Regions from separate parts of the Desulfitobacterium metallireducens DSM 15288 genome, predicted to be linked through region 1. Evidence: a T-box and tRNA genes for the amino acid it is inferred to sense, from the RefSeq annotation. Region 1 holds a T-box; the other regions hold tRNA genes.
What was found. The T-box of region 1 lies ahead of alaS (alanine--tRNA ligase). A T-box ahead of a tRNA ligase gene usually reads a tRNA of that ligase, here a tRNA-Ala.
Positions count from the first base shown of each region.

Region 2: it has a tRNA-Ala gene. The T-box ahead of alaS (alanine--tRNA ligase) is inferred to sense a tRNA for this amino acid. The anticodon was not compared.
Region 3: it has a tRNA-Ala gene. The T-box ahead of alaS (alanine--tRNA ligase) is inferred to sense a tRNA for this amino acid. The anticodon was not compared.
Region 4: it has a tRNA-Ala gene. The T-box ahead of alaS (alanine--tRNA ligase) is inferred to sense a tRNA for this amino acid. The anticodon was not compared.

Region 1 covers NZ_CP007032.1:2,113,214-2,121,191, forward strand. The annotation lists gene DESME_RS10220 (VanW family protein) at 1-459, opposite strand, end outside; gene DESME_RS10225 (DUF1292 domain-containing protein) at 613-948, opposite strand; gene ruvX (Holliday junction resolvase RuvX) at 1,003-1,416, opposite strand; gene DESME_RS10235 (IreB family regulatory phosphoprotein) at 1,497-1,748, opposite strand; gene alaS (alanine--tRNA ligase) at 1,829-4,459, opposite strand; T-box leader at 4,519-4,756, opposite strand; gene DESME_RS10245 (AI-2E family transporter) at 4,800-5,882, opposite strand; gene DESME_RS16390 (hypothetical protein) at 5,951-6,082, opposite strand; gene DESME_RS10250 (hypothetical protein) at 6,106-6,300, opposite strand; gene DESME_RS10255 (PRC-barrel domain-containing protein) at 6,297-6,791, opposite strand; gene mnmA (tRNA 2-thiouridine(34) synthase MnmA) at 6,870-7,978, opposite strand, start outside.
Region 2 covers NZ_CP007032.1:193,325-201,302, forward strand. The annotation lists gene DESME_RS00905 (GerAB/ArcD/ProY family transporter) at 1-1,016, opposite strand, end outside; gene DESME_RS15970 (hypothetical protein) at 1,096-1,338, shown strand; rRNA gene DESME_RS00910 (16S ribosomal RNA) at 1,642-3,207, shown strand; tRNA gene DESME_RS00915 (tRNA-Ala) at 3,416-3,491, shown strand; rRNA gene DESME_RS00920 (23S ribosomal RNA) at 3,680-6,596, shown strand; rRNA gene rrf (5S ribosomal RNA) at 6,701-6,817, shown strand; gene nrdR (transcriptional regulator NrdR) at 7,883-7,978, shown strand, end outside.
Region 3 covers NZ_CP007032.1:176,863-184,840, reverse strand. The annotation lists rRNA gene DESME_RS00860 (23S ribosomal RNA) at 1-2,642, opposite strand, end outside; tRNA gene DESME_RS00855 (tRNA-Ala) at 2,830-2,905, opposite strand; rRNA gene DESME_RS00850 (16S ribosomal RNA) at 3,114-4,679, opposite strand; gene DESME_RS00845 (MFS transporter) at 5,056-6,270, opposite strand; gene DESME_RS00840 (LysR family transcriptional regulator) at 6,416-7,288, shown strand; gene moaA (GTP 3',8-cyclase MoaA) at 7,554-7,978, opposite strand, start outside.
Region 4 covers NZ_CP007032.1:1,192,877-1,200,854, forward strand. The annotation lists gene DESME_RS05780 (hypothetical protein) at 1-581, shown strand, start outside; gene DESME_RS05785 (DmpA family aminopeptidase) at 629-1,678, shown strand; gene DESME_RS05790 (hypothetical protein) at 1,931-3,160, shown strand; gene DESME_RS05795 (N-acetyltransferase) at 3,356-3,853, shown strand; gene DESME_RS05800 (hypothetical protein) at 3,862-4,083, opposite strand; gene DESME_RS05805 (tetratricopeptide repeat protein) at 4,233-5,012, opposite strand; tRNA gene DESME_RS05810 (tRNA-Ala) at 5,119-5,194, shown strand; gene DESME_RS05815 (ATP-grasp domain-containing protein) at 5,716-6,993, shown strand; gene DESME_RS05820 (hypothetical protein) at 7,003-7,296, shown strand; gene DESME_RS05825 (succinate--CoA ligase subunit alpha) at 7,349-7,978, shown strand, end outside.

The DNA of each region.
Region 1 (7,978 bases):
AAACTGATCATTATCTATTGTATAGGATGCATCCACGGCTGATCGATTTAGATCTGCTAATTTTTCCTGTAAAATTTGATGGGCTTGGATTGGGTCTAATTTTAAGACACTCTCAATTCTCTGACCTGGCTTCGTCCAAAGTTTCTCCCAAACCGTATTAAAATCTAAAGCAAGCCCTAACTCCTTAAGCGTGACAGAAACCTCTTTTTCATTGTACACCAAGAGGATATTTTGTGCTAGCTTGTCCCCTTCCCAGTCCTTAATCATCGTTTGGGCTTCCTGCGCCGTAACGCCTGATAACTCCAAGCCCTCTAGAGAAGTCCCTTCACTCAAAGTGTTATGGCTCACACTTGATGGAACCTGAGAAGTATCCATCTTCCAGGGGATTACGTTTCCTTGGTTGCATCCAGGAATAACCAGTAGCGTTAAGCTGAATAGAAGTATAGAAATAATTTGCATATCACTCTGGCCCCCAATACCGCTGAAATGAATTTCATTAGTATTAGAATCTACAGTTTCAGAGCAAATTATTGCTTAAGTTCAACAAAAAATTCGCTTGAATTTCAAGCGAATTTTTCATCAATTATTAGAGTAAATTTTTCGTGAAGAAAACTATTCATCTTCTTCCATGTTTTCCCAAGCATCAGCAACTTTTTCCCATTCATCATCATCTTCGATGTCGAGCAACATTTCGTTACCGTCTGCATCATGACCTAACTTCAGGATAATAGCCTCATCAGTGTCTTCATCTTCATCTTCAGACTCTTCCTCGCCGGTGATCGGCAGGAGCACGAAATACGTAGAACCGTCTAGTTCTAAGGTGTCTAGATGAAGGAATTCATGATCGTGACCTTCATCATCCGTAAGGATAACTGTGTCAAATTCTTCTTCGTCATGGACATGGTCATGATCATGGTCATGGCCACAATCGTGGTTATGGTCAGTCATTTAATTCACCTCTTATCAAAGATAGTGTCATTTTACCCTAAGAGGTAATGATTGTCAAACATTCCGTTGACGATGATCAAGATACCCCTGTAAAATAAACACCGCTGCCATTTTATCAATTACTTTTTTCCTTTTCGCCCGAGAAACATCCGCTTCGATTAAAGAACGCTGTGCTGCCACAGTACTCAGTCGCTCATCCCAAAGCTTCACGGGGAGCTGAAATCGCTCCTGTAAGAGCTCCGAAAATTCTTCCGATAATTGTGCTCTCGGCCCTAGTGTTCCATTCATATTCTTAGGATAACCGAGAACGATTTCTCGAACCTCATATTTATCAATTAACTCAGCGAGTTCATCTATCTCTGCCTTCGATCGGCGAATTGTTTTAATGCCTTGAGCTGTCCAAAGCAGTTCATCGCTTATCGCTACGCCAATAGTCCGTTCTCCAAAATCCAGCCCCATAATCCGCATCGCAGGACCGCCTTTCATCTTAAGTTATGATTAACGACGAAGCCCCCACAACTTTAGCTGTGAGGGCTTCTGTTGAAATTTTACTTTTGTAAGTATGAGCGAACAAGCTCCTCTAATAATTCGTAGCGTTCCAATTTGCGAATTTGGGAGCGCGCTTGATCATAACTGGTAATGTAAACTGGATCTCCTGACATAAGATACCCCACCAACTGGTTGATTGGGTCATACCCTTTCTCTTGTAAGGCAGCATATACATGTTCCAAAATTTCACGAGGTGAAGCTTCCCCTCCTTGAGATTGAAACATCATTGTTTCTTCCATACGTCCGTCCATGATCGTTTCCCCCCTTCGCAGTCGGTTCTACGGACTTTTCAATGTTAGAGAAGTATTCGCTCTTTTATCGTATTTATCCTTTATTTTCTAAGAAAACTTTGGATAATCCGGGGCACTTGATCCAGAGCTTCACCCAATTTAGCGGGGTCTTTACCCCCTGCTTGGGCCATATCCGGTCGGCCACCGCCGCCTCCCCCAGTAATTTTCGCAACTTCTTTAATAATCTGCCCCGCATGCAACCCACTTAAACCTGTTGGATTAACAAGTGTGACCCAATTGACTTTTCCTTCAACCGGGGCACCTAATATGATAACCCCAGATTTGAGTTTATCTCGAAGCATATCGGCCATATTTCGTAACGCATCCATGTCTGAAGCTTGCACGGCAGCAGCGATAACTGCAACTCCTTCAACCTCTTTAACCCGTTGCATTAAGCCTTCAACTTCATACTTGGCCATTTTAGCCGTCTGTTGCTGAAGTTCTTTTTCAAGATCATGCACCTGCGTCACAAGTCCTTGGACCCGTTTTGTAAGATCCGCAGGCTGAGCTTTCAATAGTTGAGCAAGTTCAAGCCGTTCTGCATCCAGCTTTCGGGTGTAATCTAAGCTAGCCAATCCTGCAACCGCTTCAATGCGTCGCAGTCCAGCACCGATTCCGCCCTCAGAAAGGATTTTAACAAGACCAATATCTCCTGTAGCGCGGGCATGGGTTCCTCCGCATAGTTCTTTCGAGTAATCTCCCATCGAGACAACCCGTACGACGTCACCATACTTCTCACCAAAGAGAGCCGTCGCTCCGCTTCCCTTCGCTTCTTCGATTCCCATTTGAGCCGTAGAAACAGAAAGATTCCCCAAAATGGCTTGGTTCAACTGATCTTCTACCCGCTGAATTTCATTCTCGGTCATAGCATGAAAATGCGTAAAATCAAAACGCAAATGCTCCGGTGTCACTAAGGAACCTGCTTGTTGGACATGCTCTCCTAAAACAGAGCGCAATGCGGCTTGAAGAAGGTGAGTTGCACTGTGATGGCGCGCTGTGGCTTTTCTTGCTTCCTGATCTACTAACGCTTCTACCATTTCTCCTGTATGCAAAATTCCTTGAGTCACGAGCAACTTATGATAATACGTACCTGTAACGCCTTTTTTCACTTCAAGAAGTTGTGCTTCAGCACGAACCGTCCGGAGGATACCTAGGTCAGCAACTTGACCTCCGCTTTCGGCATAGAAGGGAGTTTGGGATAAGAAACAGAGCACTTCATCCCCTTCGGCAGCTTCCGTTACGGCTTCTCCATTGACGAATAGAGCTTCAATCTTCACGTTTTCCCCAAGAACATCATAGCCATCAAAGGAAGTTGTACCTAAGGCTTTCGCTTTTGCAGCGATCGCTGGACTTTCCTGAACAGCTCTCATTTGTTGGGATTGTTCTTTAGCTAAACGGCGATGTTCTTCAGCGGCAATCTCATAACCTGCCATATCGACAGATAATCCTTGCTCGGCCAAAATCTCTTCTGTCAGTTCAACGGGGAACCCGTAGGTTTCATACAAGTTGAATGCATCTGCTCCACTTAATATGTTTTCTACCGCTTCTTGCAGAGACTTCACTTTTTCTTGGATCATCAACGTTCCTTGTTCCAAGGTGGCTTGGAAATTCTTTTCCTCCAAACGCAAATGGTTCAAGATGAAGTTTTCATTCTCTTTGAGTTCAGGATAGTGATGCGCATAATCCCTTTGGATAATTCTAAAAACAGGCTCCAAGAACGGCTTATCAATTCCGAGAAGACGCGCATAGCGAATCGCACGGCGTAGAATTCGACGCAATACATACCCTCTTCCATCACGACCTGGTCGGATTCCATCCGAGAGCATGAAAGAAACAGCACGAGTGTGGTCAGCAACGACTTTAAGTGCGATGTCGGTCTTCGCCTCGACATGGTATTGAACCCCAGCAATCTCAGCGACCTTGTCAATGATCGGGCGGAAAAGGTCTGTATCAAAGTTAGTTTCTGCCCCTTGCATAACTGCTGCAATCCGTTCCAGTCCCATCCCTGTATCAATGTTCTGCTTCGGCAATGGGGTAAGCATCCCATTTTCATCTCGGTTGTATTGCATAAACACTAAATTCCAGATTTCTAAGAAACGATCACAGTCACACCCGACTGCACAGTCCGGTTTTCCACAGCCGCGTTCAATTCCAAGGTCTACATAAATTTCAGAACAATACCCACAGGGTCCAACGGGTCCGGCAGCCCAGAGATTTTCCGGATCATTGAGAATCCGCTCCGGTTGAACTCCGGCTTTCTCGAGCCAAAGTTGTCTGGCATCTTCATCCTCAGGATGGACCGTAATCCAAAGCTGATTAACCGGTATCTTTAAAACTTCAGTGACATATTCCCAGGCCCAAGGAATCACTTCACTTTTAAAATAATCACCAAAAGAAAAATTCCCAAGCATCTCAAAAAAAGTATGATGGCGGGCTGTTACTCCTACATTTTCAAGATCGGGAGTTCGGACGCATTTCTGAGCGGTTGTTGCTCGTGGAAAGGGGGGCTCAACCTTACGCATAAAATAGGGTTTAAAAGGAACCATCCCCGCAACCGTTAAGAGCAGCGTCGGATCATCCTTCGGAATCAAAGATGCGCTAGGCAATCTTTTATGCCCCTTGGACTCAAAAAACTTAAGAAACATTTCGCGCAGTTCGTTACCAGTATACATACTTTACCTCCCTAGAAATTCCTAAATGGGTTCAGAAAATAAATAAAACCCGCCCCTTAATCAGGGACGGGCTCTTACCGTGGTACCACCCTGCTTACCAATTCAATTGCCCTTGACTAAATGGCATGGATTGGTCGCTTTGGGACAGATAAACTGTCATTGCACTTAACGCGTGCTTTCGTCAAGTTTTACTTGCCCTCGGAAATAGCGTTCATATCTAACCTCATAACTCTTCCCACCTGCCAGAGTCTCTCTGTTAAAAAGGCCAAATACTATTGGTTTCCTCATCGGTTTGACTTCAATCTTATGTAACTCTTCTGTTGTAAAATTATAGCGGAACTCAGGGTAACTTGTCAACAGACGGAGTCAGCTTAAGCACTTCTTCATCGGGTTGCATTTCCGGCGAGACCAGTCGAAAATAGATGTGTCTTAAGATAACTCGGAGTACGGCGGCAATAGGAACAGAGAAGAGCATTCCCCAAAAGCCTGCAATCTCTCCCCCCGCTAAGAGCACGAAAACGATCAGTAACGGATGGAGTCCTACGCTATCTCCCATAAGTTTAGGCGAAATCACGTCACTTTCCAGTTGTTGCACAACAATAATCACGATCGCGATCTTTAATCCCATCATTGGAGAATAGATTAAACCGAGCAGAATGGAGGGTACCGCCCCGATTACAGGTCCAAAATAGGGAATCAAATCAAATACTCCACAAATTATCCCGATCAATAGAGCATAATCCATCCCCACCAACTTTACCCCAACCCCTGTCAGGATGCCCACAATTACAGCGATGATTAAGTCTCCACGAATAAAGCGTCGCACAACATGATTAATATCTTGAAGCAATCGTTGCCACTCCAAGCGCCATTTTTGAGGAACAAGGCGTAAACACCCTTTATTTAACCGCTTCCAATCGGCTAAAAAATAGATGGCTAAAACAGGGGAAAGAATAAACAAACTCAGAGAAGCCAACATTTCTGGTAGAGTATGAAGAAAGGCGCGTAAACATTCGACCAAATAAACTTCAATTCGAGCAAGATTTTCGTCAAACACTTGAGCAACTTGATTGGGCAGTCCCGTCGAACGAAAGTTAGCACGAAAGTCCTGAATGGATTGATCTAAAGTTTGCATCGTCGTGGGTAGTGAAAAGGCAAGTTTCGAAAGTTCAATGTAAAGCTTAGGCAGCATGAGAAACAATGTCGTTCCCAAAAGAACAATAATCCCAATAAAGACGCAAGCAATAGCCCAACGCCTGCCCATTCCTCGCTTTTCTAATCCCTCGACCACAGGGCTGAGTACATAAGCGAGAGCAAAGGCGAGTAAAAATGGACCGAGCACCGGTTTCACCAGCATGAGCAGAATAAATCCGAAGACAAAGACGAAGGAGACGAAAAGCCAACGCCAACTTTGCTTTCTCAAGCGAGCTCCTCCTAATAAAAAAGCGCGACAAAGCGCGCTTTTATTTCAAGTCAATAATCCAAAGAAACTTACCATTTAACCTTCCGCATACCTTTACGCATCAGAGACATGGCTTTGTTTCGTGGGCGAACCATATAACCAATAGCTGCCCCAAGAAGACTTCCTGCAACCATTCCACCAACCATTTGTCCTGATTTCAAGACCATCCCTCCTTCTGTTTAATTTACTCCAAAGCAGATTCCGAAATTCCAGCATCGAGGATTGGGTCTTCCCAGGCGATTAAGGAACCATCTTCTGCCAAATCGTAAATAACTACCTTATCGGTTTGGTTTGTAAATTCTACACAGCAGTCCCAGCAGTAATACTGTCCTACTCCGACCTTGCCGATCACTCGACCTGCACAAACTGGACAATTCATGAGAGTGAACCTCCTTCTTGATCATGGTCCCAGGGAGATACGTGGTCATCAATGATTAAGACGTCTTTCCCATCAACCATGACATTTTCCTGCAGAATCGCGCCTCGGCCTTGTGTCAGATCAGAGAATAAACCATCTGAAACCTCAAATCCAACGATGCTTTCAGCCGAATCGTCGAGGAAGACATCTTGAATCGTACCTTTTGCTTCCCCACCTTGGGTAAATACCTGATTGCCAACCTTCTCGGACCATTTAACACCTTGAATATTTTGAACTTCATTGTCTTTTACGGTTAAGGCATCCTTCCCGACAGCCGCAACCGCGCTCCGTGGAAGTCCTTTTCCTGAATGAAAAATATGACCGTTCTCTAAGAGCATCCCACTGACTTTTTGAGACTTTGAATCAAAAACGACATCCTGGATCCAGCCAATTGCATCGCCGCTCTTCAGATTCAAAATGGGTAAACCAATGAGATCTCGGGCACGTCTCATATTTTCCTCCTGACAAAATAGTTCTTTAATACTATTTCCCGAGTCGATTCAATTCATTCATTCATCTTAAAATTTGATTTATATCCCTCTTGGATCAGAAATAATCTTACCTCCACCAATGACACGATCTCCATCATAAAAAACGACAACCTGTCCTGGTGTAATCGCGCGCTGTGGAGTTTCAAACTGAACTTTGACACAAGCTCCAATTGCCCCCTTGATTTGTTCGGAATTTTCGACAGGGTAAATCATGGCAGGAGCTAAGGAAGCTTTGTAACGAATTTTAGCACTCACCTTCAACGGCTCTGTCAGGTCCTCAATGGCCATCCAGTTGAGATCCGTCGCGTAGAGTGCATCTGAAAACACCTCCGGATCCTCTCCTAACACGACTTCATTCCGTTCCGTATTAAAGCCGACAACAAACATAGGTTTCCCGAACGTCACACCGAGGCCTTTGCGTTGTCCCACCGTATAGTGTACCAACCCTTGATGACGCCCTAAAACATGACCTTGCTTGTCCACAAAGTTTCCCGGTTTAATTGGCTCAGTCGCTCTTTTTTCAACAAAGGAAGCATAATCATTATCCGGAATAAAACAAATTTCCTGGCTATCCGGTTTACGCGCCACGCGAAGAAGCCCTCGTTCTTCTGCCATTTCACGAATCCGTTCCTTCTTATAATCGGCTAACGGAAACAACGTATGTGCCAATTGATCCTGAGTCAGAGTATAAAGCATGTAGGTCTGATCTTTCCACGTATCCTCAGGACGATTTAGGAAAAGCCTTCCGTTCTCTGGATTACGTAAAATCTGAGCATAGTGTCCAGTCGCAATATAGTCCGCACCCAAACCTTGAGCTTTTTGCAGCATTTCTCCCCAGCGCACAACACGATTACACATCACACAAGGATTTGGTGTTTCTCCTTTAAGATAAGAAGCTGTAAAATAATCAATCACATTTTCCTCAAAATAAGAGCGAAAATTCAAGACGTAATGCGGGATTCCCAATTGAAACGCAATTCGCTTTGCATCATCAATTGCCGAAATGGAACAGCAGCCTCCTTCTACATCTGGACCTGCTGAAGGCCAGATCTGGAGCGTAACACCAATAACGTCATACCCTTCTTCTTTGAGCAAAGCGGCGGCGATGGAACTATCCACACCGCCGCTCATGCCGACTACTACCTTTG
Region 2 (7,978 bases), 1.3 Mb from region 1:
TATCCCATGAATATTTTGTATGAACTAAATAATTGTAATTCGACAAGGTTTGGGCCAATTAAAAGGCTTAACGGAATAAGGAGCGCTCCGATAGGCAGAACCAGAGGTTTATACTCCCTTAATTCCAAAAGCTGACTCAAGCCCAGTACGGTTAAATAATACTGAAAGGATATTTTGATAAAGGCACCGAGTGAACAAATCGCCATATGGATAGATTCGAGACGATTTAGAAAATCTCCAACGTTGATGAGCCTGATTACAGAATAGCAGGGAAAGGAGCTGCTTTTTGCTAATTCTAATCCGAGCATAGTGACGACGGGGAGGGTTAGCAAGACAAGGTAGAGAGAAATTAAAGCGAAACTAAGGATAAAGATGGGCTTAACTTTTTGACGATTGTTTAGATAGGGAAGAAGCATCGCTAAGCCTAAAACTTCCAGCGTTTTGCTCGCAGCAATCAAGCTTCCGTGAAATACGGGAAAAATCCCCTTTTCAAGGAGAGGGGTTAGTATTTTGAAGTTCATATCCTTAACCTCTAGACTCAAAAATAGGATGAGGCTAATCATAATAAGGGGAGCAAATAGTTCAGATAAACGGCCGATCACCTCAAGCCCTTTTCGTGCGGCATAAGCACAGACAAGAATTAAAGATAACATAAAAAAGAGAGCAGGCGTTTCCGGCATAACAGCGCTCGTAAGGAAGAAGCTGTATTGAGCTAAAGTGATTGCTGTATAATGCAGAAAATACCAGATAATTAAAAGTCCTACCAGCTTGCCAACTTTTCCAGCAATTGTTTGGCTATACTGAATAATCGTTTGATCCGGAAACCTCTTCCAGAGTAGATATATCGGGCTTGCAAGAAACAACTGGATTGGAAAAAACAGCAAATCAGATAACCAGATGTCTTGATTTGCCGGTGGTTCATTTAGCCCTGGAAGAAAACTAATGGAAGTAACAATTCGGCTTAGGAAAATGAGTAGGATCAACTGCTTGTAGGTAATGCGGCCTTTTTCCAGCATGCTTTTTCTCCCTTTGAGTTACAAGGCGGAGTGGGCCTAAGGTTAAGATTTTGGATTTATCTGAAGGTTTTGGTCTAGATTGACTAAAGGAGAATCTGGATTATCTGGATTATCTGGATTATCTGGATTATCTGGTGAACATGTCTTCAAGTTTCTAACTCTTATCCGCTTATCTAGTATTATCTTTAAAAGTATTATATTTATGCTCGTACTTAAGGGGCTGGGACTTTGTATTTCTTGGTTTAGAACTATTAAATTTGATGATAATCGTCATGTGAATTTATGTATTGACACTTATAAAGCCCTATGGTATTCTAATTGAGCGCTAAGGGACAGCCGTTCCGAAGCCGGCAGAAATGCTGGCAAGTGCATGGGGGCTTAGAAATGACACTTGACTCGGTAGAGAGAAAATGTTAATCTAAGAATCCACGCAGACGGGCTTCAAATGAAGTTCAGAAGCGAAAAAGGCACTTGACTCGAGAGAGTCAATCTGCTAAAATAAATAACTGTCGCGAGTGATTGCGACGACAAAGATTGGTCTTTGAAAACTAAACAACAAGGAACAGCCAAGTGACTCGTTAAAGAGTTTGAGATGAATTTGAGCAATCAAATTTTCTTCATAAATTTTATGGAGAGTTTGATCCTGGCTCAGGACGAACGCTGGCGGCGTGCCTAACACATGCAAGTCGAACGGAGAACTCAATAAGCTTGCTTAGCGAGTTTTTAGTGGCGGACGGGTGAGTAACGCGTGGGTAACCTACCCATTAAATCGGGACAACCCTTGGAAACGAGGGCTAATACCGGATACGTTTAACTGATGGCATCATCGGTTAAAGAAAGATGGCCTCTGAACATGCTATCGATAATGGATGGACCCGCGTCTGATTAGCTAGTTGGTGGGGTAAAGGCCTACCAAGGCGACGATCAGTAGCCGGCCTGAGAGGGTGAACGGCCACACTGGGACTGAGACACGGCCCAGACTCCTACGGGAGGCAGCAGTGGGGAATCTTCCGCAATGGACGAAAGTCTGACGGAGCAACGCCGCGTGTATGATGAAGGCCTTCGGGTTGTAAAGTACTGTTTTCAGGGACGAACGGTAGATATGCAAATAGTGTATTTACATGACGGTACCTGAGGAGGAAGCCCCGGCTAACTACGTGCCAGCAGCCGCGGTAATACGTAGGGGGCAAGCGTTGTCCGGAATCATTGGGCGTAAAGGGCGCGTAGGCGGATAATTAAGTCTGGTGTGAAAACTTGGGGCTCAACCCCAAGCCTGCATCGGAAACTGGTTATCTTGAGGACAGGAGAGGAAAGTGGAATTCCACGTGTAGCGGTGAAATGCGTAGAGATGTGGAGGAACACCAGTGGCGAAGGCGACTTTCTGGACTGTAACTGACGCTGAGGCGCGAAAGCGTGGGGAGCAAACAGGATTAGATACCCTGGTAGTCCACGCCGTAAACGATGAGTGCTAGGTGTAGAGGGTATCGACCCCTTCTGTGCCGCAGTTAACACAATAAGCACTCCGCCTGGGGAGTACGGCCGCAAGGTTGAAACTCAAAGGAATTGACGGGGGCCCGCACAAGCGGTGGAGCATGTGGTTTAATTCGACGCAACGCGAAGAACCTTACCAAGGCTTGACATCCTACGAATTCTTAGGAAACTAAGGAGTGCCCTTCGGGGAACGTAGAGACAGGTGGTGCATGGTTGTCGTCAGCTCGTGTCGTGAGATGTTGGGTTAAGTCCCGCAACGAGCGCAACCCCTATGTTTAGTTGCTAACGAGTAAGGTCGAGCACTCTAGACAGACTGCCGGTGATAAACCGGAGGAAGGTGGGGATGACGTCAAATCATCATGCCCCTTATGTCTTGGGCTACACACGTGCTACAATGGCCGGTACAGACGGAAGCGAAGCCGCGAGGTGGAGCAAATCCGAGAAAGCCGGTCTCAGTTCGGATTGTTCTCTGCAACTCGAGAACATGAAGTTGGAATCGCTAGTAATCGCAGGTCAGCATACTGCGGTGAATACGTTCCCGGGCCTTGTACACACCGCCCGTCACACCACGAAAGTCTGCAACACCCGAAGCCGGTGAGGTAACCCGAAAGGGAGCTAGCCGTCGAAGGTGGGGCCGATGATTGGGGTGAAGTCGTAACAAGGTAGCCGTATCGGAAGGTGCGGCTGGATCACCTCCTTTCTAAGGAGACATGTTAGCTTAAGATTTTAAGTTAACTAATCCTATGGTCGATCCTCAATCGAGGAAGAATCTCTTTGGAGAAACGGAATCAATTGAAGGGTAGAGTCGAAAGACTCAAAAGCCGAAAAGGCAAAAGCGCAGAGCAATCTGCGAGGCTGTAAAGAAGTGTAAGCTTTCCTTTGTTGTTTAGTTTTGAGAGACCCAATGTGGGGGTATAGCTCAGCTGGGAGAGCGCTTGAATGGCATTCAAGAGGTCAGCGGTTCGATCCCGCTTACCTCCACCATTATATTGGCTTCTCAATATTGGTCGCTTCTTGCCATCCCGATAGTCTCCAGTGGAGGGTATCGCATTTGTTTGGCGACGGCGACACTTGGACATCCAAGTCCATCGTTCTTTGAAAACTGCACAGAGAAAATAGTTTTTCAAAAGTCAAAGGATTCATATAAAAACCTGAAGTGGCGAAAAGATTTAGGTCAAGCTACTAAGGGCGTACGGTGGATGCCTAGGCGCTAAGAGTCGAAGAAGGGCGCGGTTAACAGCGAAATGCCACGGGGAGCAGTAAGCATGCATTGATCCGTGGATACCCGAATGGGGCAACCCCATTGGAGTTATATCCAATGATCTTTAACTGAATAGATAGGTTAAAGAGGACAACCCGGGGGAACTGAAACATCTAAGTACCCGGAGGAAGAGAAAGAATAATCGATTCCCTGAGTAGCGGCGAGCGAAACGGGAAGAGCCCAAACCAAGCTCTTCGGAGCTTGGGGTTGTAGGACCCTCTATTAAGCATTAATTCTTAGCTGAAGAAATCTGGAAAGATTCAGCAAAGAAGGTAACACTCCTGTAAGCGAAAAGAAGAAATGCTGTGAGGGTATCCTGAGTACCGCGGGACACGAGAAACCCCGTGGGAAACCGGGAGGACCACCTCCCAAGGCTAAATACTCCTTAGCGACCGATAGTGAACCAGTACCGTGAGGGAAAGGTGAAAAGCACCCCGGGAGGGGAGTGAAAAAGAACCTGAAACCGTACGCTTACAAGCAGTCAAAGCACCCTTGAGGTGTGATGGCGTGCCTTTTGTAGAATGAACCGGCGAGTTACGGTATGTAGCGAGGTTAAAGCGAGAAGCTGGAGCCGAAGCGAAAGCGAGTCTGAAAAGGGCGACAAGTTACATGCTGTAGACCCGAAACCGTGTGATCTACCCATGGTCAGGGTGAAGGTGGGGTAAAACCTACTGGAGGCCCGAACTCACTGTCGTTGAAAAGGCAAGGGATGAACTGTGGGTAGGGGTGAAATGCCAATCGAACACGGAGATAGCTGGTTCTCCCCGAAATAGCTTTAGGGCTAGCCTCAATTGATGATTCTTGGCGGTAAAGCACTGAATAGGCTAGGGGCCTTACCGGGTTACCGAACCTTATCAAACTCTGAATGCCAAGAATTTAGATTGGGAGTCAGACTGTGGGGGATAAGCTTCATAGTCAAAAGGGAAACAGCCCAGACCATCAGCTAAGGTCCCAAAGTATACGCTAAGTGGAAAAGGATGTGGAATTGCACAGACAACCAGGATGTTGGCTCAGAAGCAGCCACCATTTAAAGAGTGCGTAATAGCTCACTGGTCGAGTGGTTCTGCGCCGAAAATGTAACGGGGCTCAAGCGTATCACCGAAGCTATGGCTTTACAGTTTACTGTAAGGGGTAGGGGAGCGTTCCAAGGTCAGCGAAGTTCAACTGGAAGGTTGGGTGGAGAGCTTGGAAGTGAGAATGCCGGTATGAGTATGCGAAAAGGTGAGTGAGAATCTCACCCGCCGAAAATCTAAGGTTTCCTGGGGAAGGCTCGTCCGCCCAGGGTCAGTCGGGACCTAAGCCGAGGCCGAAAGGCGTAGGTGATGGACAACTGGTGGATATTCCAGTACCTCTCTTAAACGTTATTAGCGATGGGGTGACACAGAAGGATAGGTTAAGCGTGCCGTTGGTTGAGCACGCCCAAGCCCGTAGGGTGTGAGGCAGGTAAATCCGTCTTACGCGTTGCCTGAAAGGTAATGGGGAGCGAAAATAAGTAGCGAAGTAACCGACTCCAAGCTGTCAAGAAAAGCCTCTAGTGAGTGAGAGAGAGCCCGTACCGCAAACCGACACAGGTAGATAAGGAGAGAATCCTAAGGCGCGCGAGAAAACCCTCGTTAAGGAACTCGGCAAAATAGCCCCGTAACTTCGGGAGAAGGGGCGCTCTTCGCAAGAAGAGCCGCAGAGAAATGGTCCAGGCGACTGTTTAACAAAAACACAGGTTCCTGCCAATCTGAAAAGAGAAGTATAGGAGCTGACGCCTGCCCGGTGCTGGAAGGTTAAGAGGAGAGGTTAGCCGCAAGGCGAAGCTTTGAATTGAAGCCCCAGTAAACGGCGGCCGTAACTATAACGGTCCTAAGGTAGCGAAATTCCTTGTCAGGTAAGTTCTGACCCGCACGAAAGGCGTAACGATCTGGACACTGTCTCAACGAGGGACTCGGCGAAATTGTAATACCCGTGAAGATGCGGGTTACCTGCGACAGGACAGAAAGACCCCATGGAGCTTTACTGTAGCTTGACATTGGATTTTGGTATAAAATGTACAGGATAGGTGGGAGACTAAGAAGCTAGGGCGCCAGCCTTGGTGGAGTCGCCGGTGGGATACCACTCTTTTTGTACTGAAATTCTAACTTAGACCCCCTGAATCGGGGTTGAGGACCGTGTCAGGTGGGCAGTTTGACTGGGGCGGTCGCCTCCTAAAGAGTAACGGAGGCGCCCAAAGGTTCCCTCAGCGCGGATGGAAATCGCGCGAAGAGTGTAAAGGCAAAAGGGAGCTTGACTGCGAGACCAACAAGTCGAGCAGGGACGAAAGTCGGGCTTAGTGATCCGGTGGTACCGAGTGGAAGGGCCATCGCTCAACGGATAAAAGCTACCCTGGGGATAACAGGCTTATCTCCCCCAAGAGTCCATATCGACGGGGAGGTTTGGCACCTCGATGTCGGCTCATCGCATCCTGGGGCTGTAGTAGGTCCCAAGGGTTGGGCTGTTCGCCCATTAAAGCGGTACGTGAGCTGGGTTCAGAACGTCGTGAGACAGTTCGGTCCCTATCCGTCGCAGGCGCAGGAAATTTGAGGGGAGCTGACCCTAGTACGAGAGGACCGGGTTGGACGGATCACTGGTGTACCAGTTGTCTCGCCAGAGGCATAGCTGGGTAGCTATATCCGGATCGGATAAGCGCTGAAAGCATCTAAGCGCGAAACCGACCTCAAGATGAGATTTCCCACAGCACAAGCTGGTAAGACCCCTGAAAGATGATCAGGTAGATAGGCCCAATGTGGAAGCGCGGTGACGTGTGGAGCTGACGGGTACTAATCGGTCGAGGGCTTGACCTAATGAGCCATGAAGGTTGAAACTGATGACTTGAAGAAAACGAAAAGATCTGTGTAGTTTTGAAGGAACAGAAAGCTCTGAAAAGAGCCCTGAAAACTTCAAACGATCTGGTGATTATGCCGGAGGGGTTCCACCCGTTCCCATCTCGAACACGGAAGTTAAGACCTCCAGGGCCGATGATACTTGGACCGCAGGGTCCTGGGAAAGTAGGTCGTCGCCAGGTAAGCAAAAGCAGAGAGACTATCTTAATTGATGGTCTCTTTGCTTTTTGCTGCGCAATAATATAAAAAACATTTGTGTAAAAACTGTGCGTAAGTTTTTCGTAAGTGACTCTTATGTGGGGATAAATAGTACTTTTTGTGGATAAGACAGTTAACGTAGGGGATAAGCTGTGGATAATTGAGAGCATAGCTATTACGTGAGCCTATGCTCAAATTGTTCGTCTTGCAGTTTTTAGCCGATTAAAGAAAAGCTATTTATAGAGAGCTCATTAAACGGAATGTAACCTGTGTATAAGATGCGAATAAGTTAGGAACAACATGGGATAACTTCGTGTTTTTTGTGGATAAGGCTGTGGAAGATGGGGATAAGTCCTGGGGAATAGGAATATATTGCCAAAAAGAGAAGGAAGGCGAATTGTACAGCTTTCCTTCTCTTTTATTTATTTATTCTATTTAATCCTTACTCTTTAGTACTTGATCCTTGGAAAGACCATGACCATCGCGTGAGTCCATGCTAGGGACCTTATCCGGTTTGTGGTAGACAGGCTTAGTATTCGGATTTTCTGCTTTATCGGGAAACTTTTTTTCCATATTTAAAAACCTACCTTTCTGCGCTTGCTTAACTTTGTGCTCAAAGCTTATTTTTCCGCAAAAGAAGGTTTTCCATGTATAGTTTAGGGGTCATTTTTTATGACTTTCTCTTGATCTGCGGGTATATAATAAATATCCACTAACACCGAGGAACAAAATGAGCCAGAATTCATTAAAGTTGAGTAAATCCATCTGTTATCCCTCCAATTTTTGAAGATATTTGTCTAAAAATATTGTATCGCGGATTGAGAAGTTTGAATAGATTAAATTTTAGGTTATCTTAGAGAATGAGATTAAATATATATAGAAAATGTTAAAAGTTGAGAAAAAAGTGGACAACCCTGATTGAGCGAGTAAGTGGGATTCCGGAGAACCTAAAAGAAGAGCAAACGACTAAACCCTTCCGAAAACGGGATTGACATGCTACATATAGCGTTGATAAAATGATCAAGACACTAGATGTAGGGGGTGAAATGTTGCATTGCCCTTTTTGTGGAAATGAGGATACTAAAGTTTTGGAATCCCGCCCAGTGGAGGAAGGTACAGCCATCCGAAGAAGAAGAGGATGTGAC
Region 3 (7,978 bases), 1.2 Mb from region 1:
CGCCTGCGACGGATAGGGACCGAACTGTCTCACGACGTTCTGAACCCAGCTCACGTACCGCTTTAATGGGCGAACAGCCCAACCCTTGGGACCTACTACAGCCCCAGGATGCGATGAGCCGACATCGAGGTGCCAAACCTCCCCGTCGATATGGACTCTTGGGGGAGATAAGCCTGTTATCCCCAGGGTAGCTTTTATCCGTTGAGCGATGGCCCTTCCACTCGGTACCACCGGATCACTAAGCCCGACTTTCGTCCCTGCTCGACTTGTTGGTCTCGCAGTCAAGCTCCCTTTTGCCTTTACACTCTTCGCGCGATTTCCATCCGCGCTGAGGGAACCTTTGGGCGCCTCCGTTACTCTTTAGGAGGCGACCGCCCCAGTCAAACTGCCCACCTGACACGGTCCTCAACCCCGATTCAGGGGTCTAAGTTAGAATTTCAGTACAAAAAGAGTGGTATCCCACCGGCGACTCCACCAAGGCTGGCGCCCTAGCTTCTTAGTCTCCCACCTATCCTGTACATTTTATACCAAAATCCAATGTCAAGCTACAGTAAAGCTCCATGGGGTCTTTCTGTCCTGTCGCAGGTAACCCGCATCTTCACGGGTATTACAATTTCGCCGAGTCCCTCGTTGAGACAGTGTCCAGATCGTTACGCCTTTCGTGCGGGTCAGAACTTACCTGACAAGGAATTTTCGCTACCTTAGGACCGTTATAGTTACGGCCGCCGTTTACTGGGGCTTCAATTCAAAGCTTCGCCTTGCGGCTAACCTCTCCTCTTAACCTTCCAGCACCGGGCAGGCGTCAGCTCCTATACTTCTCTTTTCAGATTGGCAGGAACCTGTGTTTTGTTAAACAGTCGCCTGGACCATTTCTCTGCGGCTCTTCTTGCGAAGAGCGCCCCTTCTCCCGAAGTTACGGGGCTATTTTGCCGAGTTCCTTAACGAGGGTTTTCTCGCGCGCCTTAGGATTCTCTCCTTATCTACCTGTGTCGGTTTGCGGTACGGGCTCTCTCTCACTCACTAGAGGCTTTTCTTGACAGCTTGGAGTCGGTTACTTCGCTACTTATTTTCGCTCCCCATTACCTTTCAGGCAACGCGTAAGACGGATTTACCTGCCTCACACCCTACGGGCTTGGGCGTGCTCAACCAACGGCACGCTTAACCTATCCTTCTGTGTCACCCCATCGCTAATAACGTTTAAGAGAGGTACTGGAATATCCACCAGTTGTCCATCACCTACGCCTTTCGGCCTCGGCTTAGGTCCCGACTGACCCTGGGCGGACGAGCCTTCCCCAGGAAACCTTAGATTTTCGGCGGGTGAGATTCTCACTCACCTTTTCGCATACTCATACCGGCATTCTCACTTCCAAGCTCTCCACCCAACCTTCCAGTTGAACTTCGCTGACCTTGGAACGCTCCCCTACCCCTTACAGTAAACTGTAAAGCCATAGCTTCGGTGATACGCTTGAGCCCCGTTACATTTTCGGCGCAGAACCACTCGACCAGTGAGCTATTACGCACTCTTTAAATGGTGGCTGCTTCTGAGCCAACATCCTGGTTGTCTGTGCAATTCCACATCCTTTTCCACTTAGCGTATACTTTGGGACCTTAGCTGATGGTCTGGGCTGTTTCCCTTTTGACTATGAAGCTTATCCCCCACAGTCTGACTCCCAATCTAAATTCTTGGCATTCAGAGTTTGATAAGGTTCGGTAACCCGGTAAGGCCCCTAGCCTATTCAGTGCTTTACCGCCAAGAATCATCAATTGAGGCTAGCCCTAAAGCTATTTCGGGGAGAACCAGCTATCTCCGTGTTCGATTGGCATTTCACCCTACCCACAGTTCATCCCTTGCCTTTTCAACGACAGTGAGTTCGGGCCTCCAGTAGGTTTTACCCCACCTTCACCCTGACCATGGGTAGATCACACGGTTTCGGGTCTACAGCATGTAACTTGTCGCCCTTTTCAGACTCGCTTTCGCTTCGGCTCCAGCTTCTCGCTTTAACCTCGCTACATACCGTAACTCGCCGGTTCATTCTACAAAAGGCACGCCATCACACCTCAAGGGTGCTTTGACTGCTTGTAAGCGTACGGTTTCAGGTTCTTTTTCACTCCCCTCCCGGGGTGCTTTTCACCTTTCCCTCACGGTACTGGTTCACTATCGGTCGCTAAGGAGTATTTAGCCTTGGGAGGTGGTCCTCCCGGTTTCCCACGGGGTTTCTCGTGTCCCGCGGTACTCAGGATACCCTCACAGCATTTCTTCTTTTCGCTTACAGGAGTGTTACCTTCTTTGCTGAATCTTTCCAGATTTCTTCAGCTAAGAATTAATGCTTAATAGAGGGTCCTACAACCCCAAGCTCCGAAGAGCTTGGTTTGGGCTCTTCCCGTTTCGCTCGCCGCTACTCAGGGAATCGATTATTCTTTCTCTTCCTCCGGGTACTTAGATGTTTCAGTTCCCCGGGTTGTCCTCTTTAACCTATCTATTCAGTTAAAGATCATTGGATATAACTCCAATGGGGTTGCCCCATTCGGGTATCCACGGATCAATGCATGCTTACTGCTCCCCGTGGCATTTCGCTGTTAACCGCGCCCTTCTTCGACTCTTAGCGCCTAGGCATCCACCGTACGCCCTTAGTAGCTTGACCTAAATCTTTTCGCCACTTCAGGTTTTTATATGAATCCTTTGACTTTTGAAAACTATTTTCTCTGTGCAGTTTTCAAAGAACGATGGACTTGGATGTCCAAGTGTCGCCGTCGCCAAACAAATGCGATACCCTCCACTGGAGACTATCGGGATGGCAAGAAGCGACCAATATTGAGAAGCCAATATAATGGTGGAGGTAAGCGGGATCGAACCGCTGACCTCTTGAATGCCATTCAAGCGCTCTCCCAGCTGAGCTATACCCCCACATTGGGTCTCTCAAAACTAAACAACAAAGGAAAGCTTACGCTTCTTTACAGCCTCGCAGATTGCTCTGCGCTTTTGCCTTTTCGGCTTTTGAGTCTTTCGACTCTACCCTTCAATCGATTCCGTTTCTCCAAAGAGATTCTTCCTCGATTGAGGATCGACCATAGGATTAGTTAACTTAAAATCTTAAGCTAACATGTCTCCTTAGAAAGGAGGTGATCCAGCCGCACCTTCCGATACGGCTACCTTGTTACGACTTCACCCCAATCATCGGCCCCACCTTCGACGGCTAGCTCCCTTTCGGGTTACCTCACCGGCTTCGGGTGTTGCAGACTTTCGTGGTGTGACGGGCGGTGTGTACAAGGCCCGGGAACGTATTCACCGCAGTATGCTGACCTGCGATTACTAGCGATTCCAACTTCATGTTCTCGAGTTGCAGAGAACAATCCGAACTGAGACCGGCTTTCTCGGATTTGCTCCACCTCGCGGCTTCGCTTCCGTCTGTACCGGCCATTGTAGCACGTGTGTAGCCCAAGACATAAGGGGCATGATGATTTGACGTCATCCCCACCTTCCTCCGGTTTATCACCGGCAGTCTGTCTAGAGTGCTCGACCTTACTCGTTAGCAACTAAACATAGGGGTTGCGCTCGTTGCGGGACTTAACCCAACATCTCACGACACGAGCTGACGACAACCATGCACCACCTGTCTCTACGTTCCCCGAAGGGCACTCCTTAGTTTCCTAAGAATTCGTAGGATGTCAAGCCTTGGTAAGGTTCTTCGCGTTGCGTCGAATTAAACCACATGCTCCACCGCTTGTGCGGGCCCCCGTCAATTCCTTTGAGTTTCAACCTTGCGGCCGTACTCCCCAGGCGGAGTGCTTATTGTGTTAACTGCGGCACAGAAGGGGTCGATACCCTCTACACCTAGCACTCATCGTTTACGGCGTGGACTACCAGGGTATCTAATCCTGTTTGCTCCCCACGCTTTCGCGCCTCAGCGTCAGTTACAGTCCAGAAAGTCGCCTTCGCCACTGGTGTTCCTCCACATCTCTACGCATTTCACCGCTACACGTGGAATTCCACTTTCCTCTCCTGTCCTCAAGATAACCAGTTTCCGATGCAGGCTTGGGGTTGAGCCCCAAGTTTTCACACCAGACTTAATTATCCGCCTACGCGCCCTTTACGCCCAATGATTCCGGACAACGCTTGCCCCCTACGTATTACCGCGGCTGCTGGCACGTAGTTAGCCGGGGCTTCCTCCTCAGGTACCGTCATGTAAATACACTATTTGCATATCTACCGTTCGTCCCTGAAAACAGTACTTTACAACCCGAAGGCCTTCATCATACACGCGGCGTTGCTCCGTCAGACTTTCGTCCATTGCGGAAGATTCCCCACTGCTGCCTCCCGTAGGAGTCTGGGCCGTGTCTCAGTCCCAGTGTGGCCGTTCACCCTCTCAGGCCGGCTACTGATCGTCGCCTTGGTAGGCCTTTACCCCACCAACTAGCTAATCAGACGCGGGTCCATCCATTATCGATAGCATGTTCAGAGGCCATCTTTCTTTAACCGATGATGCCATCAGTTAAACGTATCCGGTATTAGCCCTCGTTTCCAAGGGTTGTCCCAATTTAATGGGTAGGTTACCCACGCGTTACTCACCCGTCCGCCACTAAAAACTCGCTAAGCAAGCTTATTGAGTTCTCCGTTCGACTTGCATGTGTTAGGCACGCCGCCAGCGTTCGTCCTGAGCCAGGATCAAACTCTCCATAAAATTTATGAAGAAAATTTGATTGCTCAAATTCATCTCAAACTCTTTAACGAGTCACTTGGCTGTTCCTTGTTGTTTAGTTTTCAAAGACCAATCTTTGTCGTCGCAATCACTTGCGACAGTTATTTATTTTAGCAGATTGACTCTCTCGAGTCAAGTGCCTTTTTCGCTTCTGAACTTCATTTGAAGCCCATCAGCGTGGATTCTTAGATTAACATTTTCTCTCTCTCGAATCAAGTGTTATTTCTAAGCCCCCGTGCACTTGCCAGCATTTCTGCCGGCTTCGGAACGGCTGTCCCTTAGCGCTCAATTAGAATACCATAGGGAATTAGGGGTGTCAACACCTAATTTAGGTTTATATTAGAAACATGCAACTTCCTTAATTATTAAAATTTAGCCCTATTTTCACAACAGGAGCAATTCGGGATAGCCCTATAGATAGGATAAAAGCTAGAATAAGAAAACAACTTATCATGCTGACAACTCCACTCCATCCAAAGTGCATCCAAAAGATACCTCCCGATGTACCGCCAACACTTGATCCTACATAGTAGAAAAAGAGGTAAAGTGAAGAGGCCTGAGCTTTATCGTGTGTTGCTCTAAGACCTACCCAGCTGCTTGCAATCGAATGGCTTCCAAAAAAACAAAAGGTAAACAGGACCATGCCCGCAATTTTAAAGATCAAATTCGTACTTAAAGTTATACATACCCCCAAGAACATAAGAAGCAATACAATCCAAAGGACTTTTCGACGCCCATATTTGTCTGCGAGCTGACCCATCCATGTCGAACTAAAAGTCCCTACAATATAAACAATAAAAATCCAGCCGACTAAGGTTTGGCTAAGGGAATAAGGGGGCGCCATTAACTGGTAACCAATATAATTATATAATGTTACGAAACTTCCCATAAGTAAGAAAGCAATTGCATACAAGCAAAGTAAGCCTGGGTCCCGTAAATGACCAAGCATAGATTTAGTTAACTTTACAATCTCCATCTTACGCGGTCTAAAGTTCTTAGAGGCAGGTAACATATATAAAAACAAAAGACTAGCCAAAACACTTAACACCCCAATAACCGCTAAAGCAATATGCCAGTTGAAAATGTCTGATAACGTCCCAATGATAATCCGCCCACTCATACCCCCCACTGAATTTCCGCTGATATATAATCCCATAGCAACACCTAAACTGGCTGGTTCTATCTCTTCGCTGAGGTAGGCCATTGCAACAGATGGTAATCCAGCTAAGATAATTCCTTGAAGCATTCGGAATAATAATAGAACTTGAAACTTTGAGACTACGGATGTAAATAAGGAAAGTATGGACGCTGCCAAGAGCGAGAAAATCATGATAGGTTTGCGACCCCGAACTTCTGATATTGAACCAACAAATAACATGCTTATGGCCATTGATATTGTTGCCGCTGAAAGAGACAAGCTTGACATTGCCGGAGAAATATTAAATTCCCTGGAGAGTTCAGGGAGTATAGGCTGTGTACAGTACAAAATAGCGAAGGTTGTAAAACCCCCTGCAAAAAAAGCAATATTAGTTTTACGGAATGCAGGTGTTCCATGCTGAATATAGGTATCCACCGTTTAAGGACTCCTTCCGGTTAATGAAATAAGTCTGATCCAATCGTACACCTTGACAGTTCTATGCGTCCAATCTATAATTTGCATAATTTTAATGTTTCACAGTAATCAATTAAAGCTAAAACTCAAAGAAGGTGCTTGTTTTATGGAGTGGAATCAACTTCAGTACTTTCAAACGGTGGCTCAATTAGAACACTTTACCCGAGCATCAGAAACTCTTTCAGTCTCCCAGCCTACCTTAAGTCGGGCTATTGCACGCTTAGAGGAAGAATTAGGCGTACCTTTGTTTGACCGTCAAGGACGAACGGTTTCCCTCAACCGCTATGGTCAAATCTTCTTAAACCGAGTGAATCGCGGGATACAAGAAATCTCTGAAGGCATAGAGGAAATTCAAAATCTTATAGATTGTTCTGATGGCAGTATCTCTCTTGGTTTTCTTCCCTCGCAGGGATCGAGTCTAGTCCCAGACTTACTTGGCTTATTTCGAAAAGACTATCCAACGATACGGTTTCAACTCTATCAAAATATAACCCATAATATCCTAGACCAATTAGAAAGCTCAAAGCTTGATTTTTGCATTTGTACTGAACCTTATTCACATAAAAATGCGAAGTGGATTCCTTTATCGACGGAAGAATTATTTGTTATTGTTCCTAAGGAACATCCACTTGCCCGAAAAGGCAATATCAAATTAAAGGAGCTGGCCGATGAATCGTTTATAACATTTAAAAGAGAACTAACCTTAGGGGAAATGACTGACAGATTTTTTAAAGAGGCTGGATTCATACCCCGTATAACCTTTGAAGGGGAAGAAGTAGGAACGATTGCTGGACTTGTTGCCGCAAATCTTGGAATCGCACTAATTCCTCATAACAAGGGTTTAGATATGACAGAAATAGCGCAATTGCGAATATCTGAACCCATCTGCCAAAGAATCATCGGTTTAGTATGGATTACAAATCGATATATGTCCCCTGCCGCTCTCCGTTTTTTAAAATTTGTTCAAAATCACTTCTGAGTTTAGGTAAAATTAAACATCTTAAAATCAAAATATCATAAAGAGAAAGAACTCCTTCAATGAAGTTCTTTCTCTTTATAATATTTAATAGCTCAATGACAAGTGTAAATAATCTTGCTAAATCAGGCATTTTCAATGCCTCTGACCTTAATATTTATAGCTAAGAATCTACAATTGCTCGGAAAACCTGTTTAATTTTTCCATCATTAGGGTTATTTCTTCAATACTGGCTGTTATTTCTTCTGAGACTATTTACCATTAGTGTTTAACCGCCTATCTCATTCATGTTCCGCAAAATCGGCTCATAATTTTCATTTTGAATGTAGTGTCTATTGGGCTTTGCACAAATACCATCCAATAAGAACCGTTCATAATCTTCTCCATAATTCCGAATATCGAGTTCCAGATCGGAATGCAGACACGGTTTGAGTTTACCATCCGGTGTAATTCTAAGCCGATTGCAGTAGTTGCAGAAATGATTGCTTAACGGACTAATGATTCCCACTCTGCCTTTACTATTCGGAAGTTTATAAAGGCGAGCTACTGCCCCCTGCCCTTTAACGGCTAAAGGAAGCAATTCCGGAACTCGCTTTAAAATCTCGGTACCTGTCAAGAAGTGGTCCTGATCCCAACGGCTTGCCTCACCAATAGGCATCAGTTCGATAAAGCGTACTTCAACATCATCCTCTA
Region 4 (7,978 bases), 920 kb from region 1:
ATCTCAAAGTATTGTCATCTGAAGAAGTGGTTGTCCGAAAACTCGGGAGGACGCGCTGGATTTATCGGGGGACATCTGATGAGGACGTTCGACAACTAGTGGTAGCTGCCATGGCGAGCATATCCCAACCGCGTGCTGTTGAACCTGCGATGATGCGAGATATGAGAATTGTTACCGAATTTACGTGTCCTTGTTTAAAGAAGATGGAGAAGCTACAAAACGCGTCCAATCTGCCTCAAGAAATATCTCAACAATTAAAAGAAGCATGTGATCTCTTACGTAGCGAACGCTATAATGACTTCATCCCTAGAATAGCGCAAGCCCTACAGAACATAACTTCACATATGCTTCATGAAAATGGAATAGAACCCTCAGGAGATTTGAGGAATCAACTTGATTCGCTAATAGAACGTGGAATAATTTCATCCGTACTTAAAGATGAGGTGGCGGAGCTCTTCAGGACTAATATTCTGGAACGGCATTTTGAAGATCAAATGCGGGCGTACCCGTTAGCCCTAATGCTTGTTTCATTTACAAGCAAATTAATAAATGTTGAAAAATTAGTAAATCATTGGAGCTAGTTATACCCCCCTTAGTCATCTCATAAGGTGACTAAGGGGGGGTTTTAATGAATCGCAGAACACCGCGTGATTATGGATTATGGATGGGAGAACTACCTACAGGCAGGCAGAATGATATTTGTGACGTGCCTGGTGTGATGGTCGGGAATGTATCGATTATTAGAGGAGAGGGAGCTTTGATTCCCGGAAGAGGTCCAGTTCGTACTGGCGTAACTGCTATTCACCCGCACACTGGGAATCTGTATCGAAACCCATGTTGGGCAGGAATCTCTGTTTTTAACGGTTTTGGCAAATCAGTTGGAATCCCTTTTATTCAGGAAACTGGAATTCTCAGCTCTCCAATCCTTTTGACAAATACTTTGAGCGTAAGTGACGTTGCTCAAGGTTTATTAACGTATCTCTTAAACCAAAACCCTGAAATCGGTAATGATGCCCGAACTCCAAATCTTGTCGTTTTTGAGTGTGATGATTCGTATTTGAATGATATTCAAGGTCGGCATGTTAAGCCTGCTGATGCCATTTTGGCCTTAACGCGGGCGAAAAATGAGCGTGTTCCCCAGGGTAATGTTGGGGCAGGGACAGGAATGTCCTTATTTCAGCTTAAGGGGGGAATTGGAAGCTCTTCTCGCCTTCTGCGAGCAAAGGATAAAAACTATGTTTTAGGGATGCTTGCTTTGGCGAATTTTGGTTTGCTGAAGGATTTGCTCATCAACGGGAGACCTATCGGCCAGTTGTTATCCGTTGGAGCAGAAGGGTATTGCCCTGGCTCTTTAATTCTTATTGGAATGACGAATGCACCTATATCACGATGGCAACTGACAAGGCTTGCTGAAAAGGCTTTTTTAGGATTGGGGCGTACTGGAGGGCTCTCACGTATCGGCAGTGGAGAATTCTGCCTAATGGTGAGTACCCAAGGTTTAGGATATGAAGATGAAATTTCTGACTGGGAAATGGATGACTTTTATCAAGCGGTTGTTGAAACTTCAGCCGAAAGTATTTGGAATGCACTTTTTCAGGCGCAGACCATGGAAGGCAGAGATAAGAGAATTCGTTATGCTGTACCCATTAAGGAAGTTCTCCAGATACTAAAAATGTAATATAAAGTCACGATTGTGGAGATTCCCTTGATAGTACCTATTTTTCACAAAAACGCTCTTCTGGATCAGAAAGAGAAAATTTGGTTTCAATTGTCTTAAGACGTGGATGGTGGTTCCGAGTTTAAAATTCCATATTACTTGCGTTTAAAAAAGCGTCGGGCAAACCTCCTCGCTTTTTCTCACTGCTTGTGTCATTTTGTACGACGTTAATGCGTAGATATGTAATGTGACAAAAGCTAAGGGAGGATCATTGTGGAGAAATGGCAAGCAGTTTGGGAAGCTCATCCTGATTTCTTCATTGCAAGAAATTTTCAGGAGTGCCCTAGTGACAAGAAAAAAGACTGGCGACTTCCAAACCAGTTTGATTATTTTTTAGGAGGAGAGACTTCGCTACGAGTGGGAATTATTGCGAGTTCAAAGATTCCAAAGGAAGAGGATTTTCTACTTGCAGGAATGTTGTGGGGAAGCCGTTTGAGTAATGGGGCAAAGACAGTCATCTATTTTATTGCCCCTGATTTTTCTCTTTTTTTTCTACAAACTTTAACATTGCTTGGAGGAGTTTTGAATGCTCGCGCCGCTTATTGGCGTGAGAAATTAACACCTAGCCTTTATCTTATACCAGAAAATGCAAATCAAAAGAATACTCATATTTCTCTAGGGGAAGAGCGTCTTGATTGGAACAGATGGCGTCAGGAACTTAACCCTGTAGCCCAATATCAGCTCGATGTGGTCAAAGCATATGTTGATCAATTGCTTAAACGTCAAGTCAGAGTGGATATCAAATCCCTGAGTATTAGCTTCTTGTGGGGAAATCTCGAAATAGCTGAGATTCGGCGCAAAGGGAAAAAGTTCGAAATCATGACCAAAACAAAGTGGGAACGTGATTCAGCGCTCAACAAACAATGGCAACGTTCGGGCTGGGTTGATGTTTCGGGAGTATTAAACTTAGAATTCCGTCAGGTGATTACAAGTATTCTGGACCACTTGGAGGAAAAAGAAAAGAGAGGGGATCTTAAGCCTAAAGAAATCCTTTCTCACTATTTACATCATGGCAGCGGGATTATTAGCACACTCTGGGGTAGTCCTTGGGAATGGCCATGGCTACCTAAAGAACGGAGTGAGAATTGGGTTCATGAATTAGGGCAATGGTACTATTTTCAGGGAGATGGACAGTTAAGCGTCGTTTGTCCGATTCTTGACAAGCCCATGGCTTTTGCGAGCCATTCCCTCCTTTTAAGCAGTGTCTTGAAAAATAGTGATCTGCTTTGCTCGTGCAAGCTAAAACCTTCTAAACTTTTATGGGATGGGAGGATTATTTGGTTAACGACAACGAGTATGGAAGAAGACCTACGCCTATTTCAATCTTGGCTAAAGAATCCAGAGCAATTTCAAATCTGGACATTATCGGATCATTGGCAAACGAAAGGATTGGATGAAATAAACTGTCGTAGCCAAGTCAACGCTTCACTGATAGAATTTTAGAGTCTTTAAACGAGGGGCTGTTGTACATGTGAAACACTCGGTTCACAGTGCAACAGCTCTTTGTAGCTTAAGGACAAAACGCTTTGCCCGCTTGTCATGGCACCCCAATTTTTAATTGAAAGTTTTAAAGCAGCAATGGTATAAAACACCGATTTAATGTATAATTATACGACAGGACATGGAGGAGTGATAGTCATGGAAATTAGAACAGCTAAACTAACAGATGTGGAGCAAATCCAAAAGTTAATCAATGGTTTTGCAGAAGAAGGCTTAATGCTTGCGCGTTCACGTCACATGCTGTGTGAACATATTCGTGAATTTAAGGTCTATGAGGATGATGGAGAGATTAAGGGTGTTGGTTCACTTCATATTCTTTGGGATGATTTGGCTGAGATAAGAGCTTTAGCTATTGATAAGAATTATCAGAGAAAGGGGTTAGGGCGAATGATCGTCGAGTCCCTTCTGCAGGAAGCGAAAGAGCTTGGTGTACCTAAAGCCTTTACGTTAACTTATCAGCCGGAATTCTTTGCCCGTTTAGGATTTCAGAGTGTGAATAAAGATGAATTGCCACAAAAAGTTTGGCAAGAATGTCTTTATTGTATCAAATTCCCGAACTGCGATGAAAATGCGTTACTCATTGATGTAAATAAAAAAGACGGTGAATTAACACCGCCAGGTAAAACCGTATTTTAATTGAGTCCTTATGCAATAGTAGCGCGAGTATTTTTTCTTAGCACTTGAACGGAACGACGTCTCTGTGACGCTGTCTTTGTCTTTAAAATAGTTTGGAGAAACTGCCACTGTAGTTCTAAGTAAGCGTTACCCAAATCATGTTCACTTGTTCCATGGGATAAGAGATAATCTCGAGAGGAATCTTCAAATTCGCGAATAAACTTTAATACCTCTTCATTAGATGACAGCATTTAACATTCCTCCATCCAAATCGGTTATATTTAAACTTGCTGATATATTCTGTAATTATTTAGCTTGTTTTTATTATATGCAATTCTATTTGTGAAATGTGTTGTAAAAGGAAGAAGTAGACTTGTGAAACCTAGAAAAGAATGGAGAACTAATGTGATTTTGTGTAGCTTTTTGAAGAATAGCTATGAGATAGGCTAATTTTCCTCCAGAGAGAGAGATCAAATAATCGTAAATTACCTGCCCATATATGTTTTTTAGCTAGCTGATGATCCTTAAGCTGGAGGAAGCAATCCGCCAGAGAATGGTGTAAATTGGCTTTATAACTTAAGGATAAGAGAATTTGAGTGAACCAAGATGCACCATTACGAGGAAATCCCGTTTGCTGTGATAGGCGCAGACTCCGCTCGTAAATTTTTACAGCTTCTGTATAGCGTTCAAGATGCTGTAGCACATGGCCTTGTATTAGAAGGAGTAAAGGATCAGCAAGTGTATAAGGATTATCGCGAAGAACTGACAATGCTTGGCGAGGACGACTTTCCCGAAGAAGAATGTCGGCAAGGGTGGCACAAAGCAAAGGGTCCTGTGATGGTAAATAGTTCTGAAGTAGATGAATAGCCTGTTCAGTTTCATGTAAATAAAAATAGAGTTGGCTGGCAAAACGTGAGATAGCTAGAGTGCTGGTATTTTGAGTGATTTCTCGGGCCATACGTTGTGCTGTAAGCTTTTTATCAGGTGGGGGGAAATCTTTTTTTCTCATCATTGCAAGATAGGAAAGCAAGGTACAGATGGAAAAAAGACATAGTCCAGGAATAACACCAAATCTCCAAAGTGTTAGCCCTCCTAAGATTATGGAGAAACTCCATAAGAGAAGAAAAAAATAAAACTTATAGACAAATAAAATTTCACGATCATATTGAATATGGTTCATTTACGTTCCTCCGTATTCATTTTAGGAAGGCGTCTTTAATTCGATTCAATATAATTAAGAAAAATACTTGAGTATTCTCCAAGATTCGGTTATACTATTCTGCGTTGGGGGTATAGCTCAGCTGGGAGAGCGCTAGAATCGCACTCTAGAGGCCAGCGGTTCGATCCCGCTTACCTCCACCATTTAATAAGATTATATGACAAGGGTTTCGGCGATATGTTATTTTCGCTGAACCCCTTTTTTGTTATGAGCAGCCTTCCTCACTAAAAATAGTAAATCGCCAGGTAAGACCAGCAGACAACCTGAATATTGAAAAAATTATTATTTGAAGAAGGATTTTAAACTTGGATAGAGAATATTATGTTTTAAGATGTAAAACAGTGTTTTGGTATAATCAAACTCAAACGCAAGTTTTCAGAAAATATTTAATTCAGATTCTGATCAAATTCTTTTAATTATTATATTGACTTATGCAGAAATTCGATTCATAATAAACCTATCAAGCAAAATGAAACTTGGTTTTAAATAGTGAAACATTAACAATACTAAGTTTCAGAGTGTAACCTCCATAATCCAAATAAATTACTCTCAGTTGGATAAACTTGAGAGTAGGAAAGGGGTGAGAAACTTCTTTCCCAAGTGTAATTGAGTAAAAGAAGTATCTCCAGATTACCTAAAATTTTCATTATGGAAGGGATCATGCATGGCTAGATTTTTAGAATATCAAGGAAAAGCATGGCTTGCAAAAGCAGGCATGCCAGTACCGAAAGGCCGACCAGCGTTCACTCCAGAAGAAGTAAAAGAAGTGGCGGAATGGATTGGTGGACCTGTAGCGGTTAAAGGCCAAGTTCAAGCAGGTGGCCGAGGTAAAGCAGGTATCGTAAAATTAGTCAACACCCCAGAAGAAGCAGCTCAAGCGGCAGCAGAAATTCTTGCTAAAACGGTTAAAGGATTACCTGTTCAACAGGTGCTTGTCGAAGAGAAAATAAATATTAAGAAAGAATTTTATTGTTCTTTCGTTGTTAATGGAGCCAGAGAAGCTCGTTCCCCAATGCTCATGTTTAGTACAGAGGGGGGGATGGACATTGAAAGTGTACCTGAAGAGAAAATCTTTAAATTCAATGTTGACCCGCTTTTTGGATTACAAACCTATGATGCTGTTGATTTACTGGCTAAAGCCGGTGTTCCGGCTAAGGAATTAAGCAAGTTTGCCAATCTTTTAACAAAATTATCAAAGACCTATCAAAAATATGATTGTCAGACGTTAGAGATAAATCCGTTTATTATGACCGCTGAGGGCGACCTTATTTGTGCAGATTGCAAGATGGAAATTGATAATAGCGCAGTAGGGCGTCATCCAGAGTTCGAAATTGAGATTGCTCGTGATCTCCCTGGCGTACCGACAGAATTGGATTATATCGGGTGGAGTATTGAAGAAACAGATGCTAGAGGTACAGGTTTTCTGATGAACATGGGGTATGATGAAGTCAGTCCGGGCTATATTGGTTATCACCCAATTGGTGGCGGTTCAGCCATGATGGGACTGGATGCTTTGAATCAGGTCGGTCTAAAGCCAGCCAACTATGCTGACACGAGCGGAAATCCTGTGGCTTCGAAAATTTACCGAGTGGCTAAATCTGTTCTTGCTCAGCCGAATATTGATGGCTATTTGTTAGGTGGTTTCATGATGGCTAATCAAGAGCAATGGCATCATGCCCACGCTATTGTCAAAGTCTTGCGTGAAATTTTGCCGACTCAAAAACCGGGCTTACCTTGTGTGCTCTTGCTTTGTGGTAACCGAGAAGATGAGTCCTTAGAGATTCTTCGCACAGGTTTAGCGGATCTTATGACGGTAAACGGCCCAGGAAGAAGAATTGAAATCTATGGTAAAGAACATGTAACAGATACGAAGTTTGTTGGTGAAAGACTATTACTCTTGAGTAAAGAGTATCGTGCTGAGAAAGAAGCTCAAGGAAAGTAGGGAGATACCGTGCTGGAATTCGCAGAAAAAAGTTGTTTGATTAGAATCGATACCAGCAAGTGCGATTCGTGCGAAAGCAAGGCTTGCGCAGATGCCTGCAAGAAATATGCTCGAGGTCTGCTCGGTATTGATGATCAGGGAAGAGCCTCTATTACGCATCGTAGCGATGATGAAGTTCTACGGTTAGGAACGGAATGCCTTGCCTGTGAATTTGCTTGTAAATTTCGTGGTAAGGATGCAATTCGTATTGAAGTCCCGGTTTCCGGTTTAGATGAATACCTCAAAAAACGCAGTTTGGCATAAACATGAGTACGTCTAGGTAACAACCGAGCAAAATGTTAAATGAGGGATAAAAATGGGCATTTTGATCAATAGAGAGACTAAAGTGGTTGTCCAAGGGATCACTGGACGTGAGGGATCAGTTAGGACAAAGTATATGATGGAATATGGGACGAAGCTCATCGGTGGAACTAGTCCAGGGAAATCAGGTGAGGAAGTCTATGGTATACCCGTGTACAACACGGTGAAAGAAATAGTGCAGGCCAATGGAGAAATCGACTTTAGTGTTGTATTTGTTCCGGGCCGAGGTCTGAAAACAGCAGTGATGGAAGCTGCTGATGCAGGGGTTAAAAATATTATTCCCTGTGTTGAAGGCACACCTATTCATGACATTATGGAGATGATCGCTTATGCCAAAATCAAAGGCTCACGGGTCATTGGACCCGGTTCAATAGGAATCCTTACCCCAGAAGAAGCAGTTGTCGGCTGGCTTGGCGGAAATGTTGAGTGGGCTAATAAATTCTTTAAGAAAGGGAGTATCGGTGTTTTCTCACGGAGTGGGGGACAATCGGGTACAATTCCTTGGGTCTTGAGAGAAGGCGGCTTTGGGGTCAGTACTGTGGTTCACACGGGAACCGAGCCAGTCCTAGGAACTTCGATGGCAGATTTGCTCCCCTATTTTGAAGAGGATCCTGAAACTAAAGGG